2 regions of the Paenibacillus sp. Y568 genome follow, and region 1 is predicted to be linked to the other one. Evidence: a T-box and tRNA genes for the amino acid it is inferred to sense, from the RefSeq annotation. Region 1 holds a T-box; the other holds one or more tRNA genes.
What was found. A T-box is a leader RNA that pairs with one kind of tRNA and senses whether it is charged. The one in region 1 lies ahead of argS (arginine--tRNA ligase), so its partner is inferred to be a tRNA-Arg.
Positions count from the first base shown of each region.

Region 2: it has a tRNA-Arg gene. The T-box ahead of argS (arginine--tRNA ligase) is inferred to sense a tRNA for this amino acid. The anticodon was not compared.

Region 1 is NZ_JCAIUM010000002.1:229,189-233,405, reverse strand. Features, by position in the region: gene AC1D7X_RS04170 (ABC transporter ATP-binding protein) at 1-196, shown strand, start outside; gene AC1D7X_RS04165 (hypothetical protein) at 324-806, opposite strand; gene argS (arginine--tRNA ligase) at 927-2,633, opposite strand; T-box leader at 2,696-2,969, opposite strand; gene AC1D7X_RS04155 (CobW family GTP-binding protein) at 3,051-4,097, opposite strand.
Region 2 is NZ_JCAIUM010000004.1:315,996-320,212, forward strand. Features, by position in the region: gene AC1D7X_RS08380 (pyrroline-5-carboxylate reductase family protein) at 1-242, shown strand, start outside; gene AC1D7X_RS08385 (VOC family protein) at 239-1,006, shown strand; gene AC1D7X_RS08390 (GreA/GreB family elongation factor) at 1,183-1,632, shown strand; gene AC1D7X_RS08395 (sporulation protein Cse60) at 1,665-1,868, shown strand; tRNA gene AC1D7X_RS08400 (tRNA-Arg) at 2,248-2,321, opposite strand; gene AC1D7X_RS08405 (hypothetical protein) at 2,650-3,414, shown strand; gene tig (trigger factor) at 3,578-4,217, shown strand, end outside.

The sequences.
Region 1 (4,217 bases):
TGCACACCGTCTCTCCACCATCCGAAGTGCAGACCAAATTCTAGTACTGCATCGCGGGGAGATTGTCGAACGAGGTAGCCATGACGAACTCATGCAGATCGGCGGACGATACTTCCAGTTATATCAACTGCAACAAGGGAATACTCTGGAATCGCCTACAGTATCTGAGCGTGTTGAAGTACTCTCTTCGCAATAAGGTCAACCCATACCTGGTGGAGTCGTATAAATAATATACAGGTAATAACGAATTTCATTTCATGAAAAATAAGAAAGATCCTCATGGCCGATAGTTGGCGTGAGGATCTTTCTGTTACGTTATATTACTAAGATTTATCAGAACGAATAGGAGTAAAGTCCTTTTCCAAACCCAGTGTTCGATACAATTCACGAGAATAACCCTGAAGTTTACGTTCAAGTGCTTGCGCTTGATCTTTAAAACTTGTGAGTTCTCGAATCATACGGGATCTACCGGCTGGACTAAACGTCTCATGAATTCGTTCCTTGAAGTAATCATGGACAATATAATTTCTTAGTTTCCAAACTTCATTTAATTGAATCGTTTCCTGTTCCGAGAACGGAAAATAATGCTTAATTTCCTGTACTAATTGGCCTAATGAACTACTTAATTTACGTTGATAAAGTTCCGTGAAATCTTCTTCTGACGGAATCTTACCCTGTGATAACTTCATTAGCATTAATAAGTTAGCCAGTTGTTGTTCCAAAGCTTGCGAATAATATACAGCCAGGCCAAAATATGCAAATACATCTTTCGAATGATCACTATCGAGCAGCTTTTCTTTTCCCATATTCCGCTCCATTCACACACAACTTGTGCAAGAAGATATGCTTTTTTTACTCTTTATGTTAAAGGAATATGTGGAATCAATCAATATATGATTCTATTAATATTATCTAATCGTTGCTTATTACATACGATTTGGAGTCCGTAGACCTAGGATATTCATGGTTCTTTGTAAGGACTCGCCTGTTAACCGTGTTAAGGTTACACGTGCTTTTCTTAATTGATCTTCCTCACTCAGAATTCTTTCCTGGCTATAGAAATGATTGAAGGCCTGTGCTACATCTAATACATATCTAGCTAATACAGAAGGTTCATTATTCTGAATCCCTCTTCTCAACTGCTCCTCGAAACGGTTAAGAAGCTTAAGAAGGTGCCATCCTGAGTCTCCTAGTGCTTCTGCATACATCCCCTGCTCATTGTCGTTAAGACTACCCTCGTGAATTTGATCTAATGCATTACTCTTCGTTAAAATACTTTGGGTTCTAGTGAATGTATATTGTAAATAGGGTCCTGTCTCCCCATCGAAATTCAGCGCATCTTCCAAAGAAAAGTCTACTTCGTTAACTCGATTATTCTTCAGATCACCAAAAACAATAGCACCTATCCCGATATCTCGTGCCACTTGATCCTTATCTTCTAGATCAGGGTTCTTATCTTCAATAATCTTCAATGCTCTGGCGATAGCTTCGTCCAGCACTTCTTCAAGATAGACGATTTTACCACGACGAGTGGACATCTTCTTCCCCTCAAATTTCATTAATCCAAAGTGAACATGCGTACAATCTTTCACCCACGCCGCACCCATTTTATCTAATACTGCAAATACTTGTTGGAAATGAAGCTTCTGTTCTCCCCCGACCACATATAGAATCTGATCTGCTTTCAAGACTTCATGACGATAGAATGCCGTTGCTAAATCTCTTGTTGGATATATTGTTGTACCGTCTGATTTCATAATTAAACATGGAGGCATCCTGGCGTCCTCTAATCTTACTACACGTGCTCCTTCACTTTCCTCTAATAATCCTTTGTCCTCAAGCGCTTGAACAACTTCACCCATTTTATCGTTATAGAAGCTTTCTCCAAGAACATGATCAAAAGTAACATCCAATCGTTCGTACATTCTATTGAACTCTTCCATACTGACTTCTACGAAATATCTCCAAAGTCGCAGAGCTTCCTCATCCCCTGATTCCAACAGACGGAACCAATTTCTCGCTTCAGGCTCTAAAGTTGCATCGTGTTCAGCCTCATCATGAAAACGCACATACAACCGCAACGACTCCTGGATCGGATTCGCCTTCAAAGCTTCATCGTCACCCCACCGCTTATACGCGGTGATCTGCTTGCCGAATTGCGTCCCCCAATCCCCAAGGTGATTAACACTAATCGATACATAACCCGCTGTTTGATACATTTTGTATAATGCAGCACCAATCATGGTGGATCTTAAGTGGCCAATACCAAAAGGCTTCGCAATATTAGGAGAGGACATATCGATAATGACTCTTTTACCATGACCCATGTTCAATTGATCTACATTGAATTGCTGCAATGCATCCATCATCTTAAGAGCATACTCATTCCGGTCAAAATGTAAATTAACATAAGGCCCAACAGCTACCGCTTTGACACCTTTCATATCAATCAGATTTGCAATGTATACCGCTATCGCCTGTGGGGATTGTCTGTACTCTTTAGCCAACATGTAACATGGAAAAGCCATATCACCCATGGCAGATGAGGGAGGCTGTTCAAATAAAGCTTCTATTTCTTTTGCCGATAGATTGACATGTGGCTGGATTGCTTCTAAAGCCCATTCTTTTAACATCATTAATCATCCTCCAGATTTAATACTTTTTAAATATCAAAAAAGCCCTCATCTCTATAATAATAAGAGACGAGAGCTATAATTCCCGTGGTACCACTCTAGTTGAACACTCGTGTATGAGGATATCATTCTCCCCATTGAGTTGTTCCGCTTGATGATCTCTAACGTTGATCAACCGGATTATTCTACTGATCAGATCTATTGGAATGATCTATACGACGTTGGAATAACCATCTCTCGGGTGCGCTTCATGAGGCTCCTACATACCGGCTTCCACCACTTCCGGCTCGCTAAGTATAGGTTTACGCTCATTACTCTCCCGTTCAAAGACGTTCAATTTATAACATTATACATGTGTATGCCGTAGCAATACAATAGTGATACTAAATATTCTTTTGGAACAACAAAATGAGAGTATTATCCTCTCTTTTCTAAATCGATCAAGGCATTCTTAAGCTCCGTTTGGGAGAAATGCTCCCCAATAAATACAACGACATCCGGAACATCTCCCTGTGGGGTGATTTTTAAGAAATCAGATTCTCTAAAGGCATACTGAAATAAGAATCGTCCCGAAGTATCACTAAATGTCATAATGCCTTTGGCACGATACACTTCACGAGGTAATTGAGCAATCAGACTCTCAAAGGCTTGGCTGTCAATGGGTCCATCAAAATAATGCGTATACACCATCACATGTTCGTGAGAATCATGCATATGCTCATGTTCATCATGAGTATGATCGTGGTTATGAACATGATCTTGTTCATGATGTTCATGATTACAATTTTCGTGATGTTCCTTATTAGGGTTATCTTCACATGTACTCTTGTTCTTCCATTGCTCTGGACGAGCAACTTGTCCAAATAAAGGTACCCAATCAACATCACAGCGAACAGCTGGGATAATCGGTGCGAATTCATTCCATCGTGAGATAACGTTATGTAACTCCTCCTGCTGAATTTCATTTACCCGGTCAATTTTATTAAGAATAAGATAAGATGCACACCGAATCTGTTCCTGCATCAGACGATACGTTTTTCCCTTTTGATCCTCATAAAGTGATAATAGATGGCACGCATCCACGACAGTAATAACACTTTTAAGATCAATTTTCATATATAAAGCTGCTTCCGACACGCCGTCTAGTATTTCCATAGGATTAGCAATCCCAGTCGCTTCAATAACAATGACATCTGGTGACTCTTTCTTGATCAGATTGGAAATCTCTAGACTAAGATCACCTCGAATCGTACAACAGATACATCCACCAAGCATTTCGGTCATGGGAACGGTCTCTTCAATGAGTGCACCCTCTAAGTTCACATCGCCAATCTCATTCATAATAACGGCTGGTCGAAGTCCTTGTTCCTGCCAGTAAGACACCATTCGTTGTAACAATGTCGTTTTCCCGCTTCCTAGGAAACCTGACAATATATATATAGGTGTAACATGATTCATATTCATTAAACTTCTCCTCCACATGCATCTGTCTTTGTTAGCCGAGTTTACTGTATAGAAAAAAGTAAAGACAACTCATAACTATAGTTCATTCTAACGATGTTATACCCCGCATACAAGTGGCAC
Region 2 (4,217 bases), on a different contig from region 1:
TGGCTGGTCTGCCTCGAGAGCAAGCTTGGCAAGTTGCTCTCGAGAATGTTGCCGGTTCGGTAGAGATGTTAAGACACACTCAGCTACATCCTCGTCAATTACTGGATATTAATAATTCACCTGGTGGAGTAGGGATGCATGCACTTTACGAATTGAATAACAGTGACTTTGCAGCAGGACTTCAACGAAGTGTTCTAGCAGCTGTTAAACGAACAACAGAGTTAGGAGCGGTTCATGAATGACACAATTACAATGGGATCATACCGTGCATTATGTGAATGATTTGAGCGATGCTATTCGTACATTTGAGAATCATGGATTGAGGGCTTTTCATGGTGGTTCACATAAACAATGGGGTACCTATAATGCACTAAGCTATTTTGATTTGACTTATATTGAGTTTCTAGGAATTGAAGACCGTGAATTAGCAACGAAGGCGGACACTTCAAACCTCATCGTCAAGGATTCTCTAACGAATTTACCTGACCATGAAAGTCTAAGTCGAGTGGCTATTCGCACAGATGACATCGACCAAACGGCTGAATCATTAAGATTACAGGGTTTAGATTTGTCTCCGATTATAGATGGTAGACGAATGAACGCACAGGGACAATGGATTGAATGGCGCATGATGACTATTCATGGTGACTTTCATGGATTGGTATACCCATTTATTATTCAGTGGATAGGAACAGATGACGAACGCTTGACCAAGCTAACTGAAACGGGAGTAATTCAGCCTCATCCTGTAGGGGAAGTTACAATCGAAATGGCAGTCTTTACGGTGTCTGAGCCTTCTATTGTTGCGGCACATTGGAGCAAGGTATTTAACCTCACTCGTATTTCGTCTGAGGCCCATTCTGTGACACTTGGCATTGGAGATAAGACATTTCTATTTCAGCAGGGAAATACAGAACAATTAAGCCAATTGGTTTTTAGTACGGAATCTCCTGAATTGAGAGGTAAAACGATTCATATTGGGCAAGGAGAGTATGTGTTTCACTAATGGGTAAATTTAATGATTCGTAGGTGTTCTTTTTCATTGGAATAAAAGTAAATATTTGATAAGATACAATGGAGGCCTCCTTACACGAGGTCTATATGTTTATGGAGGGATTATTATGATGAAGCGCTATCATGGATCAGAAAGGAAGAAGCAACTGACAGGGGGGGAAATCTACTATGAACCATAGTACTATTCATCAGGGTTCTAATACCCAGTTGGTGAATCAGCTTGTATTCTTTGATGAAGAGAAGCAATCTTTCCTTAAAAGATATATACCCCACGATCTGAAAGAACGGATTAGAATGGATCAAGTCCTTTCAATGTATACAACATCACTTGAGAGTATCATTCCTAAAGGCAGCCAAGAGTTATTAAACTCCATGGTGCTCATTGGGAGTCAAGTAACTCTTTGTTACGAAGAAGATGGTTATGAAGATCAGTACACGGTTGTGTTTCCGCACATGACGGATCCGAGTAAGAATTGGATTTCATTTCTGTCACCGATTGGATTGCAGCTATTAATGACGAAAATAGATAACTCATATGAATTTATCGTACCCTCTGGTACCATGAAAGTAAGAATCAAGGATATTAAATTTATGAATTATGGCGATACAGAGAAATAATAGGTTGCAAAACCAACAAAGGAGAGTTTAATATGATCCAAGTGAAAGAGTTCGTGGATTCAGATAATTCTTATGCTGAGAATAAGGCGAATCAATTTTTAGCGGGTTTAAAAGAAGAACAAGTGATTAACATCTGTTATGAATCGGTCGTTAAGTCCAGTATATCTAAAACAGAACGCCAAAGAAGCACCATCCTAGTCGTGTACAGAACGGATAATAAAGCAGATCAGGAATAAGGTAGCTTTAACTGGTAATGAAAGGAGCTTTATGAGAATTTCCAATGTTGAGAGTGCACAAGAACAGAAGTATAAAGTGTTTTTTTTAACTTTGTCTTCCGTCTCGACGGTGTTCATTGTGTCAACCACCATTTACTTGATTGTTAATGCTATCTTTCAATAGATGACAACCTAAGAAGTTAGTACACAACAAGGGGTTCTTTTCTGCTTTCGTAGAAAAGAACCCCTTGTTGTGTATGTCCAGGAGGGATACTCTCCCTATGGTCGAGACTGCGAAGTGCATGCTAACGATGATTATGCTCCGACGCCCCCCCCATTGGGGATTCTCACCCTCCGGACACAAAAAAAGGATCTCCATATTGGAGATCCTCTTACTATATGTCCCAGGAGGGATTCGAACCCCCGACCGACGCCTTAGAAGGGCGTTGCTCTATCCAGCTGAGCTACTGAGACGCGAAAAACGAACAATTAATAATATATCATGGGCAACACATAATAGCAAGATATATTTATGAAAAAAAATTCCTCTGATGAGTGAACGGCGTTTTTTTTTCTTGGAACAGGTGTGATATAATTTGAATTAACGGAAAAATGAAAGAGAGGAGGGGCAATTATAAACGACACCACCAACACGCCAGCTAAAGACAATCTTGTACTTTTTCCGAAGACTTTGGATTACTACCAGATTCAACTTACAGTCATGCTGGAAAGTGAACGATATGGAGAAGCAATGGATCTACTTCGGTTTCTGCTTCAATGCCAAGGGCAGGAAGAACGACACGTGGACGAATGGCAGGCGTTACTTGAATGGTTAGAAACGGCGTTCCCACAATATATAACGGGAGAAGATAATGAACATTCTCCTATGGATAAAGATAATGATTTCGATGAAGAAGATCTAACTCGTCTTCGAGTTCAAGGTAAGCTTGCTGAAGACGCTGAGTATGCTAATAAATTACTTCACACCATCATGCATGAACCTTTGTCAGAACAAACCATGTTGGCCTTAGAACAGCTTTCTTATTTGAATGGTGATCTAATCGATGAGGCTCTGACGAAATGGTTGCAGAATACAGAGATGCATCCACTATTACAGTATCGTGTCCTACAGACGCTTCATAAGCGAGGTATGCTGGGGTACGTTACTTTTATGCGCGGTCAGGAACAAGTTGAAGTTGAGATTGACAATGTTCCACTGAAAGATAGCGACTTTCCGATTGCCGTTCAGCACATTGTAGATCGGGTTGCACAACATACGGAAGTTCAGGAACCTACGCTTTATTATTTTGCACAAGAGTTATGGATACAGTTTATTAAAGCTATATATGGAACAAGTATTTATCAATCTTTATTAATAGTAGATGAAGATTTAGATTTGGATATTTGGGCAGCAGCACTTCATCAGATTGTATCGGAAAGTCTGACAGGGGACAGAAATGAAGAAGAAACACGTGCTGTGTATGGGATTACAGAAAATATTCGTTTTCAATTTGAACAGGTGTATCGGACTCTGAGACAATTTATTTCAGATGGTGTAGCAGATTAAGTAATAACAAGTAATAAAATTGCCATAGTTATTTAGTATCTTGAGGTACCCCTGCTCTTGAAAAAGAATTCAATGTTGTTTATACTAAAATGGTTGTTCTGTGCGTGAAATTATGTAGATAATGATAAATCATGTGAAATATTTTTGGAGGGGAAAGCATAAAATGAAAGCAACCTGGGAAAAAATAGAGAAGAACCTTGGGGTTCTTGAAGTAGAAGTAGAAGCAGAGCGTGTAACCGAGGCACTTGATAAAGCTTTTACTAAAGTATCTAAGAAGGCAAATGTACCTGGATTCCGTAAAGGTAAAGTTCCACGTTCTATTTTTGAATCACGTTACGGTGTTGAAAGTTTGTATCAAGATGCTATTGATATCTTGCTTCCAGAAGTTTACACAGAGGCTGTTGACGAAACAGATATTTTCCCTGTAGATCGTCCGGAAATTGATATCGATCAATTTGCAAAAGGTCAGACTTTTAAATTCAAAGCAAAAGTAATTGTAAAACCTGAAGTGACACTTGGTCAATACACTGGTGTAGAAGTACCAACACAAAAGGTTGAAGTTACTGAAGAAGAATTAAATGAAGAATTGACTCGTTTACAAGATCGTCATGCAGAACTAGTTGTTATTGAAGAGGGTGTAGCTGAGAATGGCGATATCACGATTCTTGACTTTGACGGATCTGTAGATGGTGTTCCTTTCGAAGGCGGACAAGCAGAACATTATTCATTGGAACTAGGAAGTAACACATTTATTCCTGGATTTGAAGAGCAAGTTGTAGGATTGGCTACAGGCGATCTTAAAG